Regions from separate parts of the Exiguobacterium sp. PvP048 genome, predicted to be linked through region 1. Evidence: predicted binding sites of a transcription regulator. Region 1 holds the regulator's gene; the other holds the start of a gene.
What was found. The regulator Rex, encoded in region 1, represses fermentation and respiration genes when NADH is low (regulators of the CRP and FNR family bind a similar motif). The targets are predictions, from matches to a motif close to TTGTGAAATATTTCACAA.
Positions count from the first base shown of each region.

Region 2: the regulator Rex is predicted to act here: its motif matches at 4,324-4,341, upstream of ABIC15_RS09825 (formate/nitrite transporter family protein).

Region 1 covers NZ_JBEPSU010000009.1:63,235-71,008, forward strand. Annotated here, with positions in the region: tRNA gene ABIC15_RS13630 (tRNA-Ala) at 40-112, opposite strand; gene tatC (twin-arginine translocase subunit TatC) at 220-999, opposite strand; gene ABIC15_RS13640 (twin-arginine translocase TatA/TatE family subunit) at 1,007-1,213, opposite strand; gene ABIC15_RS13645 (redox-sensing transcriptional repressor Rex) at 1,213-1,872, opposite strand; gene ABIC15_RS13650 (ABC-F family ATP-binding cassette domain-containing protein) at 2,029-3,930, shown strand; gene ABIC15_RS13655 (hypothetical protein) at 3,930-4,322, shown strand; gene ABIC15_RS13660 (flavin reductase family protein) at 4,397-4,990, opposite strand; gene ABIC15_RS13665 (DoxX family protein) at 5,012-5,410, opposite strand; gene ABIC15_RS13670 (winged helix-turn-helix transcriptional regulator) at 5,594-5,914, shown strand; gene ABIC15_RS13675 (flavodoxin) at 6,012-6,476, shown strand; gene tnpB (IS200/IS605 family element RNA-guided endonuclease TnpB) at 6,594-7,685, opposite strand.
Region 2 covers NZ_JBEPSU010000004.1:82,372-90,145, forward strand. Annotated here, with positions in the region: gene ABIC15_RS09810 (aminopeptidase) at 1-1,190, opposite strand, end outside; gene ABIC15_RS09815 (DUF1232 domain-containing protein) at 1,289-1,708, shown strand; partial or broken gene ABIC15_RS09820 (IS3 family transposase) at 1,787-3,348, opposite strand; gene ABIC15_RS09825 (formate/nitrite transporter family protein) at 3,467-4,303, opposite strand; gene ABIC15_RS09830 (hypothetical protein) at 4,487-5,095, opposite strand; gene ABIC15_RS09835 (YitT family protein) at 5,235-6,104, shown strand; gene ABIC15_RS09840 (CHASE3 domain-containing protein) at 6,268-6,921, shown strand; gene ABIC15_RS09845 (ArsR/SmtB family transcription factor) at 6,957-7,322, opposite strand; gene ABIC15_RS09850 (hypothetical protein) at 7,483-7,774, opposite strand, start outside.

The DNA.
Region 1 (7,774 bases):
AAACCTTGGTTTCCCAAGGTTTCGGCAGGTAAAGCAATATGGAGACTATCGGGCTCGAACCGACGACCTTTTGGCTGCCAGCCAAACGCTCTCCCAGCTGAGCTAAGCCCCCGTGTGTTTCTATAATGAGTATACCCATTGCTGTTCATTTTTTCAATATAAAATTAGACCGCTTACAAAAAAATCTCCCTCACCTTACCGGCAAAGGAGAATCTTCCGTTATTTGTTCAGCTCACGCATCATATCCGCCTGTCGTTCGAGTTCAGCTTCCTGCTCGAGAATCAGGACTTTTTTATAGGTCCGTGCTGAAATCAGGATACTGATTTCATATAAAACGAACAACGGAACAGAAATCATCAAATGCGACGTAATGTCGGGCGGTGAGATCAACGCCGCAATCACGAACAACGCAAAATACGCATACTTCCGATTCTTCCGCATGAAGAACGGCGTCACGAGTCCGAGCCGTGTCAAAAACATCGTCACGACCGGCAACTGGAACAACAGACCAAACGGAATCGTCAACCGGATCAGAAAGCTGAAATAATTCTCGACTCCGATGACCTGTTCGATTCCGAGCTCTTGTCCGAGTTCTGTCGATACTTCGAGTAAAAACGGCAACAGCCAAAAATAAGAAAATGAAACACCCGCAAGGAATAAGAAAAACGTCACGGGAATATACGTCAACGTCGCTTTTTGTTCTTGGTCGTGCAGACCGGGACGGATGAATGCCCAAAGCTGATACATCCAAAACGGGGATGCCAAGACGATTGCGATGATGAACGCAAGATTCAGATATAACATCAGTGGATCAACAACGTTAAACGCATTCAGCCCAATTCCGAGTTCCTTTAAGTCGGCCTGTAAGAAACGGACGAGCGGCCGGACGAGCGGAAAGGCTGCGATAAACATGACCACTACAATGATGAGCGACCAGACGATCCGCTTACGCAGTTCATCTAAGTGCGATGTCACACTCTGTTCTTGATCGATCGCCATGATTCACTCACTTCTCTTTCGTTTCGTCCTTTTTGTCTTTATCATCATCCATGATGCCGTGTGTCGCACTCTTGAACTCTTTTAACGTCTGTCCGGCAGCGCGGCCGAGTTCCGGTAATTTCTTCGGTCCGAAGATGATGAGGGCGACGACACCGATCAAGGCGATGCTTCCTGGTCCAATGAATCCGACCGTTAACGGAATAAGGTTTTCCATTATGATTTCACTCCTTCAGCTGATTGCGAATAATGCTTCATGAAATAGACGAGCGACTGCAGCTCGATTGACAGATCGATGTGATGCACCCGAACGTGGGCCGGTACATTCAACCGGGCCGGTGTAAAGTTCAAAATGCCGGTCACACCATACTCAACTAACTCATCTGCCACTGACTGGGCGAACTGAGACGGTACCGTCAAGATGGCGACATCGACATGGTTCGCTTGGATTTGTTCTTTCATATCCGAGACGTGATAAATTGGAACGTCCTGCGTCGTTGTTCCGACCTTGTCCTCATCGGCGTCAAACGCGATGACGATACGAGTACTATTATTCTTTAAAAAGTTATAATTTGCAAACGCTGTTCCGAGATGTCCGACCCCGATTAAGGCGACATTCGTGACCTCGTCTTGGTTGAGTGTCTTTCGGAAAAATGTTAACAAATGTTGAACATTATAACCGTACCCTTTTTTCCCTAACGCCCCAAAGTAGGAAAAGTCACGACGGATCGTCGCGGAGTCGACTTTGACCGCTTCGCTGAGCTCTGCTGACGAGACACGCAACTTGCCGGAGTTATAAAGACTCTGGATAAAACGATAATATAACGGCAGCCGTTTCGCCGTTGCTTGTGGTATTTTTGTGTCTGGCCCATTCATACTGCAGTTCCCCCTTCGGCCACGTTCTGACGTGGCACCCAAATCAATGCAAAGAATTCTACTCCCCTTGATTGTAAACCACTTCACATAGAGTAACAAATATTATATTCGGCAGGATTTTTCGTGATAGACTAAAGGGTGGAAGGATGGATGGATATGATTCTCTTACAAGTAAACCAACTCTCAAAATCATTCGGCGTCGAGCCGATTTTAGACAATATTAAACTCGAAGTACAGGAACGGGACCGGATTGCCCTCGTCGGACGAAATGGTGCCGGAAAATCGACACTTTTAAAAATCATCGCCGGGGAGCTGTCACATGATTCCGGGGAAATCATGAAGAGCAAGGAAGTCCGGATCGGTTATCTCGCGCAGGACAGCGGACTCGAGTCGAACGAATCAATTTGGAACGAGATGCTGACCGTCTTTGAGCATCTGCAGGATCAGGAACGGGCACTTCGCCGGATGGAAATTGAAATGGGCATGGAACACATTTTAAATGATCCGGCCGCTTATGACCGTCTCCTTAAAACGTACGACCAGGCACAACACGACTTCTCGGAAGCCGGCGGCTATCAGTTCGAAGCCAATATCCGCTCCGTCTTACACGGGATGCGCTTTTATCCGGACGATTATTCCCGACGGATTCAGACGCTTTCCGGTGGACAGCGGACCCGGCTCGCCCTCGCGAAGATGTTGCTGCAGGCACCGGAACTGCTGATTCTCGATGAGCCGACCAACCACTTGGACATCGATACACTGTCCTGGCTTGAAAGTTACTTGTCCGGTTACCGCGGCGCTGTCCTGATCGTTTCCCATGACCGGTATTTCCTCGATCAAGTCGTCAACGTCGTCTATGAATTGTCCCGGAACGTCTCCCGGAAGTTTACCGGTAATTATACGAAGTATCTCGAACAAAAAGCGGCGCTCTACGAACAGGAAATGAAACAGTTCGAACAGCAACAGGAAGATATCGCGAAGATGCAGGATTTCATCCAGCGCAACATCGCCCGGGCAACGACAACAAAACGGGCGCAAAGCGTCCGCAAACGTCTTGAAAAGGTCGACCGGATCGACCGGCCGGACGGTGACGAACGTAGTACGGTTCTGTCATTCCCGATTGAAAAGCAGAGCGGCAATGATGTGCTGCAGGTCAACCAACTCGCAGTCGGCTATGAAGAAGCCGTCTCGAAAAACATCACGTTCCGTCTGCAACGCGCGGAATCACTGGCGCTCGTCGGACCAAACGGAATCGGCAAGTCGACACTACTGAAAGTGCTCGTCGGCCGTCTGAAACCGTTATTCGGAGACTACCGGTTCGGAACCGGTGTCTCAATCGGTTACTACGATCAGGAGCAGGCGGAACTGAATGACCGCAACCGGGTCATCGATGAAATTTGGAATGAATGGCCGTTGATGCGCGAACAGGAAGTCCGGTCTGTGCTTGGTCAGTTCCTCTTCAGCGGAGACGACGTCTTTAAGCTCGTCCATGAATTATCCGGCGGAGAACGCGGACGCCTGGCGCTCGCAAAACTGAAGTTACGCAAAACGAATCTGCTGGTCCTCGATGAGCCGACGAACCACTTGGATCTTGATTCGAAGATGGTCCTCGAGAATGCCCTCGTCGACTACGAAGGGACTCTGCTGTTCGTTTCCCACGACCGCTACTTCATTGACCGCGTCGCGACGCGTGTCATTGAAATGAGTTCAGACGGTGTGACCGATTACCTCGGTGACTACTCGTATTACATGGAGAAAAAAGCCGAGAAAGAAGAAATCGCCCGTCTTGAAGCGGAAGAAGCGAAAGCAATCAAAGTCGCGTCGACGAAGACGATTGACAAGGAAGCCCAAAAAGAAGCACGTAAGAAGAAACAGCAACTTGAACAGCTCGAGCAAGAGATCGAACGGTTGGAGAACCGGTCGGTTGAAATCGAACAGCTGTTGTGTGAACCGGAAGTCTTTAATGATATTCCGAAAGCGACCGCCCTGTCGGCAGAACGTGATCAGATCGACGTCGATTTGCTTGAGCTGATGGAACAGTGGGAGTCGTTCCACTGATGCGATCGAAAAGTTATCTGATCAATCTGATCCAAGGATTATTGTCCGGTGTCCTTTATTTCGTTCCGATGTATGCGGACTATGTCTCGGCTTTCATTCGTCCGGATGCGTTTAATGCCGTGTACCCGTTGTTCATCCTGATTTCCTGCATGATCGGACTTGTCATCCAAACGTGGAGCGGACTGTTCATCAGTTTATTGTCCGGTCTGATTTGTACGTTGTTGACGATTCAGTCGTTCGTCGAACTGAATGATCCAATGATCATCATGTATTACGGTGCTGTCTCACCACTGGTCGCCTTTTTGATCAGCTGTGTCGGAATCTGGGCACTTGCCGTCCTGTTTTATTTGCTCGACGGTTTTCAGTACAGCAAACGCCATAAAGTGGAGTAAGTCACAAAAAAGACGAGAGAAGCAGATAGCGCATCTGCTTTCCTCGTCTTTTTTTGCGTGATATTCGCTGCCGTTTATTTTGTCGGACGGGCAATCGTAAATATTTCACCGATTTTCGCGTAGTCATTGCCGGCAAGACGGGCAATCGCGTTTAATCCGTCTGCATCAATCCGGAAGGACTCTTCAAGTTCATCGGTGACATGATAGCGGATGACTTCGCCAATCAATAAATCGGCTGTTTCAAGTTCGATGTGTTGCGTCAGCTTCAGCTCAAACCGGATTTTTGCTTCTGCGACCGCGGGAACATTGATCAAATCACTGTCAATCAGTGTCAGATTCGTCCGCTCCAGTTCACTTTCGCCGTAGGCAAGCGGTGCTGCCGTCTCGTTGACCGCTTCGACAATCTCTTCACTGACAATATGGATGACATATTCTTTCGTTAACAAGATATTTTTAGCCGTATCCTTCTCCCCTTGATCCGTCTTTTGAACGGCAATCAACAGTTGAGGCGGATGACTTGAGGCGACGGTAAAGAACGAAAACGGGGCAGCATTGATTGTTCCATCCGCTCCTTTTGTCGTGACGAAAGCAATCGGTCGCGGGATGATACTCCCGATCAACAATTTATAGTTTTCTTTTGGACTGAGTGACCGCGCATCAAACTTCATTGTTATAACCTCTTTCTCTGTTTACCCGAGCATGGCTGCGAGTGAATAGTCTCCAGCACCAATCAAGGCGACGCCAAGAGCGATGACGATCAGTGCCATGTTGTATTCGTACCCGTTCTGTGTCACCCAGTAACCATTTTGACCGTGCACCTTGATGATCGCAACGAGCATCGATCCGATAATCAGTGCTGCTGCAAACCATAAGAAGAGACCACCGGCAAACAGTACGCCACCGACTAGTTCCGCAAGTCCTGCCGCAAGTGCAAGTGTTTTACCCGGTTTCATGCCGATCGACTCAAACCAGCCGCCTGTCCCCTCAATCCCGTGTCCACCGAACCAGCCAAACAATTTTTGTGTGCCGTGTGCTGCAAATGTTAAGCCAATCACCAAGCGAATTAAAAATAATCCTAAATCCATCATCTTTCTCAAACTCCCTTTTACTTAATGTTTTTTAATTACTTTTAGTAACCTAAATAAGACTATAAACTATCACTTACTAAAAGTAAATAGATTTGTTTTTGTTCTTTTTGTTACATTAAGTAAAATGATTCGATTTTTTTAGTAGAAGCGGGTATACTACAAATATAGAAAGGATGAGTGCTGATGGAAGAGACATTGATTCCGACTGCCCTTTGTCCGAAAGTCGAACATGCCTTTGAAATTTTGGGCAAGAAGTGGACGGGCTTGATTTTACGTCATCTCATGACAAAGACCTGTCGTTTCAACGAAATTCAAGATGCGATTCCGGAGTTGTCTGGTCGTATGTTAACGGAGCGCATGAAGGAACTTGAGGCGGAAGGTATTGTGATCCGGACCGTCATTCCGGAACGTCCGATTAAAATTCAATACAGTTTGACTGACAAAGGTCGTCAGCTTGAACCTGTCATTCGTTCAATCGAAGAATGGGCCGAGCTCCAAGACTGACATAAAAAGTCTCTCTACTCCGGAGAGGCTTTTTATTTTCAATTGTATTGAGAACGATTATCAATTAAACTGAAAGTGTTCACATTTTGGAGAAAGGATGATTCAGATGAATGTCATGATCGGCTTTGTCAGTATGTCCGGAAACACCGAAGATATCGTACATCTCCTGCAGTCGGAACTCGAACAAAAAGGCTGCATTGTTCATATACAGGAACTTGACCGGTTATATCCGTCCGACTTCTCTCAGTATGATGCCGTATTGCTCGGCTCCTATACATGGGGAGACGGCGATTTGCCGTATGAAGCGGAAGATTTCCTTGAAGATCTTGCCGACAGTGACTTGAACGGCTTGGCAGCTGCCTCCTTTGGTTCGGGGGACCGTGATTATCCGAAATACTGCGCCGCTGTCGATCTGCTCGAACAGACGTTACAATCAGCCGGTGCGACAATCACCGCTCCTGGTCTGAAGATCGAGTTTGATCCGGATACCCCGGAGAAACAAACTGCCTGTCGTCTGTTTGCTGAAGAATTTTTTGAACGGGCACAACGATTGTATGCGTGAACTACTCACCACTTATTTGCTTCGCAAATTGAAGTGGGTGCTTCTTGGGAAGACCGTACTTTTACGAGCTACGGTTATTGACCAAGCTCATCGGGTGGTTCCCACCCTGAAGGGGTTTCAGTCTGCTAACAGCAACAAGTTGATACTTGCGTTGATATCTCGATCATGATGCGCACCGCAAGTACATGTCCACTCGCGCACATCCAACGTTTTCTTCTCACCTTTCCTTCCGCAAGAAGAACAGATTTGGGTTGAGGCGTACCATTGGTCCGCTTTGATCAGTGTTCGTCCGTAGAAGGTGCATTTATAGGCCAACTGCCGGACGAACTCATACCAACTGACGTCTCCGATCGATTTGGCGATCGTATGGTTCTTCATCATGTTCTTCGACTTCAGTGTCTCGACGACGATGACTTGGTTCTCGTCAACGATCCGTTTCGACAGCTTATGAAGAAAATCTTGACGTTGATTTACAATCTTCTCATGCTTCTTGGCGAGGATCATCCTCGCCTTGTCTCGATTTTTACTCCCGGTTTTCTTGCGGGACAAGGCGCGTTGTGCCTTCTTGATCTTCTCTTCGGACTTTCGAAGGAAACGAGGATTGGCAACTTTCTCAGAAACCCACTCATCGTTTGTCAGGATGGCGAAGTGCTCCAGACCAAGGTCGATTCCTACTTTATTCTTAGCGGGAACCCATCGCTCTTCGGTCTGATCGACTAGGATCGAGATGAAGAATTTCCGGGTCTTCGTCATCGAGACCGTCGCGGACTTGATGACGCCAACGAACGGACGGTGCTGCTTCAACTTCACGAAACCAATCTTAGGAAGCTTCACCTTATCATCTTCGATACGGATGCTACCCTTCAGATTGTTGGTCGTGTAAGAGGCTCGGTCGTTATGCTTTGATTTGAATTTCGGAAATCCGACAGACTGATCCGGAAAAAAGTTTTGGTACGCTCTGTTCAAGTCCATCTGAGCGTTCGCAAGGGAAAGACTATCGACTTCTTTGAGGAAAGGGAATTCAGGCTTGTACTTCGCTGGGGTTAGGAGCTTTTGCTTTGCGATAGGGTTGAGCTTCGAGTCTTCATACAGTCGGATCCGCTCTTCGAGCATCTTATTGTAGACGAAACGGACACAACCGAACGTCTTCACGAAATATTCTTGTTGGGGTTTCGTCGGATAAAGTCGAAACTTATACGCCTTCAGCAAAGCAATCACTCCTTTCCTTTTGATTCGTTATACTCATTTTATCGAACGATTGGAGTCTTGCAAAGTCAGGCGATTCATCTCCCACCTAC
Region 2 (7,774 bases), on a different contig from region 1:
TCGCGTGTCCCGTCAGACAACTCACCGTCAATCGACATCTGACCTGAACCGATCATGAAATCGACGTGTGTCATTGAATCGTTTGCGCCTTGTGCCGCCAATTCTTCATTTGATAAACTCGGACCGTTTTCGAGACATGTTGAATACGCACGACCGATTGCCAAGTGACACGAAGCATTTTCGTCAAATAACGTATTGTAGAACAAGATACCCGAATCTGAAATCGGTGAGTGGTGAGGTACGAGGGCCACTTCTCCGAGATAACGGGCGCCTTCATCCAATGAGATGAGTTCATCAAGCGCTGCCTGCCCCTGTTTTGCCTCGGCTTTGACGATTTTTCCGTCTTCAAACCATAATGTGAATTCATCAATCAGATTCCCGCTGTAGCTGAGCGGTTTCGTGCTCGAAACATGACCGTTGACGCCTGTTTTCTTCGGTAACGTAAATACTTCTTCCGTCGGCAGATTGGCGATGAAGTCAACACCATCCGCGTTTGGTCCGCCGCCACCTAACCAGACGTGACGCTCCGGCAGTTCAATCGTCAGTTCCGTTCCGGGTGCTGAATAATGCAACTTGTTGTATTTCTTTTCTGTCAGGAAGGTTGCTTTCGTCCGCAGGTTCGCATCATGTTGCTCCCACGCCGCGACCGGATTGTCCTGATCGACACGTGTCGCCTTCAAGATAGCTTCCCACAGGTCTTCTACAGCGTGTTCCGAGTCCGGGAATACCTTTGCCGCCCAGGCATCTGACGGCGCGGCAATGACGCACCAGCTGACGTTATCACTCATGACGAACTTACGCCAATTCGCCAACGCCACCCCTGCAGCTTTATTCGCCCGGGCAATCCGGCTGGATTCGACGCCGTTCAATAGGTCAGGATCTTCACTGACAACGGACAGGAAGGCTGTTTTTTCTTCTGCCAACTGATCAAACCGGGCTTTCAGCCAATCCGGGAACGCATCAAATGAATCTTCCGGTGCGTCGAAGTAACGGATTTTCGTCATTTCATCATCTGACCACTGGACGTAGACATTCGAAGCGCCCACTTCGTAGGCAACACGTGTGATTTCACGGACTAGCGGTGCATTTTCAATCCCCGCCCGAATTTCGAGTTGCTGACCGGCTTGCAGGTTAATTCCTGTACGTACCGCAAGTGCGGCATATTTTTTTAATTGTTCTTGAGTCGGCATTATGTAATCCCCTTTCAACTATTACTCTTATTTTCACGAAATAGTTGCAATTTTGCAAGAAATAAGGTGAAACTAGAGATACAGAAGGAGTGTTGATGATGGAATTTACACCAGGCGATTTTAAATCCGCTTACACCTATTTTCACCGCCAAGCGTTAAACGCGGTCGGAAATGCAAAAGCGCAAGAAGACTTATTGATTCAAGGGGAACTCGGATTAGCCCGATTGACGACAGATCTTGCCTCTGAGGACGGCTCGGATGTCGAACGCGAAGCAGAACTTGTTCTTTACTTCCAGCTCAAGCAGTTGCTCGAGATGTTACGTGCTTTGTACAACAAACGTTTCGAAATGCAACCAGAACAGGAACAACTTTTATTGACGGCCGTTTTGTACTTCACGTCTCCGGTTGATGCCCTGCCCGATGAAAATATTTTAGGCCTGTTCGATGATGCTCAAATCGTCGAAGCCATTTATGAAGAACTAGCAGCAGATGTCGATCGTTTTCAACATCTCGAATAATGACAGACATCAAAAAAGAAGGATCCGATTTTTTGAACTGCTCCCCGTCAAGTAGACAGGATAAATAATAAAAATCTTTTAAACGGCTTGAGCTCTGTATTCTAATGGAGCCAAGCCGTTTAATCGTTGTTGATACCGTTCTTCATTGTAGAAATGAATATACTTCTGGATTGCAAGTTGGAGTTCGTCGAACTCCGTAAACTTATGTAGATAATAACTTTCGCACTTCAACGCTCCCCAAAAGGACTCCATCGGACCGTTATCAATACATTTACCAACCCGAGACATACTTTGTGTGATACCCGCCACGCGTGTCATGTGACGAAACGTATGCGAAGTATATTGAAATCCTCGATCACTATGAAGTAAGGGACGGCTTCCGGGTGCGCCTTTCAAGGCGAGTTCGAGTGTATCGAACACAAGCTGATTATTGTTTGAGTGCCCAAGAACGAAGGCACGGATAGATCCATCATGTAGGTCTAGAATAGCGCTCAAATACGCCTTCTGAGAGGCGCCATACTTCAATTCCGTGACATCCGTTAACCATTTTTGATTCGGTCCTGCCGCGTTGAAATCACGGTTCAGAATGTTCTCTGCGGTCTGTTGAGGACGATTACGAATGTACAAAGGACGTTTCCGGCGTATGACGCAATGAATACGAGCGACATGCATCAGACGACGGACACGCTTCGCGTTAACGTTTCTTCCGAAACGGCGTTTTAAGTTTAATGTCATTCGTCGATAGCCATAGATTCCGTTCACCGCAAGGTGAATCTCGTTCATCTCTTCGATGATTTTCATGTTCTCCGTCTCACGTGCTTTCGGCATATCTATCCGACGTAACCACTTGTAGTAGGCAGCGCGCGAGACACAAGCGAGGTGGCATAGGGCAATGATTGGATAACCAAATTGCTCTACCGATGATTGGATGGCTTCATATTTATCTTGAAGTCGAATTTGATTTAACGTGACCTCCTCTCGATCTCCTCTAACTTTTTTAAGAAATCGTTCTCCATACGTAGACGCTCATTTTCTCGCTCGAGTCGTTTCAGCTCCAGCGCGAAACGTTCTGTATCCGTCAATTCTTCTACTGGCTTCTGACGACCGCGACGGTCTATCAGTGAGTCGATTCCATCCTTCTCGAACTTTCTTACCCAACTATAGATTTATTGGTACGAGACCCGATGGGTCTCCATGATGCGTTGATAGTCTTTTCCGTTTTGTATACAGTCCATAACTGCCTGGACACGCTCTTCGAATGTAGTGGTTCTACCTCTAGTCATAATGGATCGCTCCTTCAATGGTTTCCCTTGAGTACTATGACTAGTATACTTCTCGATCCACTTCGCAAGTACGCTTATATTCGAAATATCAAACCGTACCGAAGCGCTAGTGAGCGATTCTTCTTGGTCGAGTACTGCGCGCACAGCTTTCATCTTTAGGTCTTCGGGATAGCGGGTCCACTTTGATCGACTCCGAAGTGCGGAGGGACCGCCCGTACGATATTTTGCTCTCCATCTATTCAAGGTTGTGACTGAAAGCTCGAAGAGCGAGGCGATCGACTTGATTGAGTCGATTCCGTCCTCACACATCTGAATGATGTGTAGTTTTTGATCCATCGAAAATCTAGATGTAGCCATAGAAAAAGCTCCCTTCAAAGTAGACAGTTTTTGTTATTTCAACTGTCTACTTTTTGGGGAGCATATCATTTCATCGAATCCTTCTTTTTTGTTTTTATAACGACGTCCTTAACGATTTTTAAGCTTTTTGTTTGGAAGCGATGTTGATTGTCTCTGCCTGTTCGTTTGACTGTTCTACTTCCAGCTTTGATTTATTAAGCCATGTGTAAACCATCCCCATGAACAATGCTCCGCCGATGATGTTTCCAAGCAATGCCGGAACCAGGTTATGGATCGCACCGGCAAAGGAAATCGCTTCCGGATGCGGAACGACTAAAGCCAGTGAGAACAAGGCCATGTTGGCAATGACGTGATCAAAACCGGAGGCAAAGAACACAGCAACTAAAATCATCATCATCATGATTTGTGCCAGTTCGTTTTTCATATTTTTCGGAATGAAAATCGCTAGACAGACCATCCAGTTACAGAAGATGGCTCGTGTGAAGATCTCCCATGTCGTATGATGAATTTTCGTTTCGGAAACAGCAAACAACCAGTTCTCCATTCCGAGCTCCTGGATAATTCCTGTCTGTGAAAAGAGTAAGGCGAAGGCAAGTCCACCAAGACCGTTTCCGATAAAACATAGTGTCCATACTTTCAATGTATCCATTTTCGAAGTAAAACCACGCATGGTCGACGTCGTGAAGTACATGGTGTTTCCGGTAAACAATTCTGCTCCGCCGTAGACGATCAAGACGAGTGCGACACCGAATGTCAATCCACCGACAAGCGTCGTAACCGGTGATTCATTTAAATATAAACCGTTGATTGCTTTGAGTGTAAATATGATGGCAAAACCAATGAATACTCCAGCTAACATCGCTCGAACCAAATATTCCAGCGGACGCATCCGTAGCATTTGTGTCGATTTGACAGCTTTTTTTCTTAACCCTTCTAATGCTTCTACTTCATTCATTGTAGAAACCCCGCTTTCTTTTGTTCAAAACTTCACAATGTCTGTTCATTTATTATCATACTTCCATCTTATAAGATGTTCAAGTCATGAATAGACACTATTTAACGTTTTATTAAAAGAGCAGGATGTAAACGATACCATTGTGTCAAGTTTGTGAAAAGTGCCTTTTCTTGGTGAATACAACTAGTTTGAAGGAAGGATTTGCAACGCATCCTCAAATTTTTTAAAGAATACCGACCGTCTGGATTCGACCAGTACATAGTCTTCGACAACGACGCGGTTAAATCTGGTTGCGGAAGAAGTAGCCCGTTCAATATCCCGCGGTGTATAGTCTTCAATCCGTTGTCGGTCCGTCTCAAACGTGACGTCAGAAACTGTGTCGGTGTAACGGATTTGAAGTTCAGATAAATCAGAGACACTTAAAAAAAGTGCTAATGTATGATGCATGATCAGCTTGGATAATCGGCTCTCGAGAAAAGAAGTGCCAGCAGACCGGATTGTCTTTTCATTACTGCCTGTCCAGTCCGCCTGTTCTTTTCCGGCCGGTTCGTATGTCATCTTCACGGACGTCCCCTCTATCGATACAGCAGTCAACGCTTCGGAAAATGGCAACTGCTTAACTAGCTCTTCAATCGCAGCCGTATTGGAAACCGATATCCCGACATGACGCGCAATCACCTGACCATCCTTAAAACGCTCTTCTTCCGGTGGCTGCTGTAAATTCAGAACAAACCATGATCCTGCCGATAATCCGAGTCCAATGCAGAGAATGACCAGTATGATTTTTTTCAAAAAAATGGTCTCCTTTCTGAAAAACAAATGGTTTGATTGTTCTTTTTTCAAAACAGGGGTTGAATTAATCCTCATATCAGCGTACTCTTGCAGGCAGATACTTTATGGAGGAGGAGCATGAGATTACTCATCAATCAACATGAAAACTAAACAGCCCGCAAAGAAAAAACGTACAGAGAAAATCGGTTTCCTCTTGATCGGGACGTTGCTGTACTCGTTGTACATCAGTCTTCTCTTATCGCCGAATGATATCGGATCCGGCGGAATCATGGGAATCACACTTATTGTTCAGGAATTATTCCACACGCCAATCGGCTTGACACAACTGGTCTTGAATATTCCACTTTTTTTACTAGGATTTCGTTTTTTGAGAAAACGTTTTATGTTTTTATCCGGTCTCATCGTCTTGGCTTCATCATTCCTGATTGACTGGATTCCGACTCAAATCGTTCCGGAATCTTTAAATGATCCACTGGTCGCTTCCATTTTTGCCGGACTTGTCTCCGGTTTGGCAATGGCTTTAATCTTCTTTGGCGGCGCCTCGACTGGCGGTCTTGATATTCTTGGAAAGTTCTTTTATACCCGCTTCCACAATTGGCCGCTTCCGCGTATTTTTTTAATGCAGGATTTAGTCATCTATGTACTTGTCTGGTTCGTGTTTGATTTAAAACATGTCATGTATGCTTTAATCATGAGTTTCGTTCGAGCAAAAGCACTTCAGACAGTATACAGTTTTTACTCTGCTTCTAAACAATGTATCATCATTTGTGAAAAAGCCGATGAAATCAATGATGTCATTACAAAAGAACTTGGGCGCGGTGTAACGATTCTCGATGCCCGCGGCGGATATTCGAAACGAACGAAAAAGATGGTCTATGTCGTTGTTCAGAACAATGAAATTCTTAAGCTTCAGGAAATTGTTTCCTCCGTCGAATCAAATGCCTTTGTTACATTTTCTGAAATTCACACGGTCTTCGGTAACTATAAAGAGCATTCCTATTCTTTTTAATAGCCTTAATTCTGTCGCCGCTACACTCGTTGTAGCGGTTTTTTTGTGTATAATACGCAAATCCAAAGAAAATGTTCCACATTTTTCTGAAGAATCCTTCACTTTTTGGGAAATAGTGGTTAAGCTAATGACATTACGTTTTGTAAAAAAAAGGACGGATTGTATGAATCAATTATGGCGTCACCGCATCATCCTTATTCTAGTCGTCAGCCTGTTTGCCTCGATCCCCCTCCTCTACGCTCTCAGCGGGTATCGTACGATTTCGAAGCTGACGGCAGAGATGCATACACAGGACATTCCAATGATTAAACAAGTGGACCAACTGATAGAGCATAATCGCGACCGGGCGAATGCTGTTCGGGGACTGCTATTATACGAAGATGATCGTTACATCGAACAATACTATTTTTCCACCTCTAAAGTTCATGATTTACGGCGATTACTGAATTCCTCCAATCAGACCCCCGGGGCAGTAAAAGATTTATTGTCACGCAACAATACGTGGGAAGAAGAGATTCAAGAGGTGTTTACCGTCTACGAAACAGATCATCCGCAACGTGCGAAAAAGTTGGCGAAACAAACGACTCAAACGACTCAAACGACTCAAACAATTCTTGAAGATCTGTCGCAGATCAAAGACAAATTATATCGTGATCTGGAGCAAAAACTGGAATTGACTACTGAAATGACGGCAGAATATAAACGGATGTGCTTCAGCTTATCCATTTTAGCTTTTTTGTTAATCGCAACGACCATTATTTTATTTCACCGGTCCAAACCAATTCTCGAAAACAAAACAAACACGTACCGTCCGTAAGAACGATGCGTGTTTGTTTTTGTGATGGAGCAGACTTATGAGGACGCTTTCCCCTCGTTTACATGCTCCATGGCCAGATGGACGAGCGATGAGACATGGTGATCGTCCAACGAGTAGTAGACGACCTTACCTTCTTTTCTATATTTCACCAAACCTTGTTTCAGCAAGGTGCGGAGATGGTGAGAAGCTGTTGCAATCGAGCAATCTACCGAAGCCGAGACATCACAGACGCAAAGTTCCTCTTCTACCGTTAAGGCGTAAGCAATCCGCAGACGCGTGGCATCTGACAGGACTTTGAATAACTTTCCGATATCTGTCGTCGGAATCGTATCGACGACTTGCTCAATCTCTTGCGCACGTACCTGATCAATCGCAATCGTTTCACAACGTGGTGCATCCACAGTCATCACCTCTTTCCCTTTAATTCCACCATCGTTTCAAATGAATTGCAAGGAAATCACTCCAAGACTCCAACGACTGACTCCTTTAAATCCGGTAACTGAATATCGAAAAACAAAACAGGTCTGCTTCCCGTTCATCCAAAGCGGAAAGCAGACCTGTTCATTTGTCACGGTTTCGTCTTGAGACGGCATAAAAGAACCAACCGCCCAAAAAATTTCCGATATCCCATACGATACGATTGGAATCGACGGCACGTACACCGATATCAATCACACCTGTACTTTTCAAACGCTCCTGGTAACGTTTCCGTAAAAAACGGGGTAACGGAAGCGGCAGCAGCATCCGGTAAAAAATGTCCAGATGTGTGTGTCCCCAGATTTCCGTTGCGATGGAACTCGTTTGAATGAGTAAGGAACGTTTATACTGTTGCTGGTATTTATTCTTTAATAAG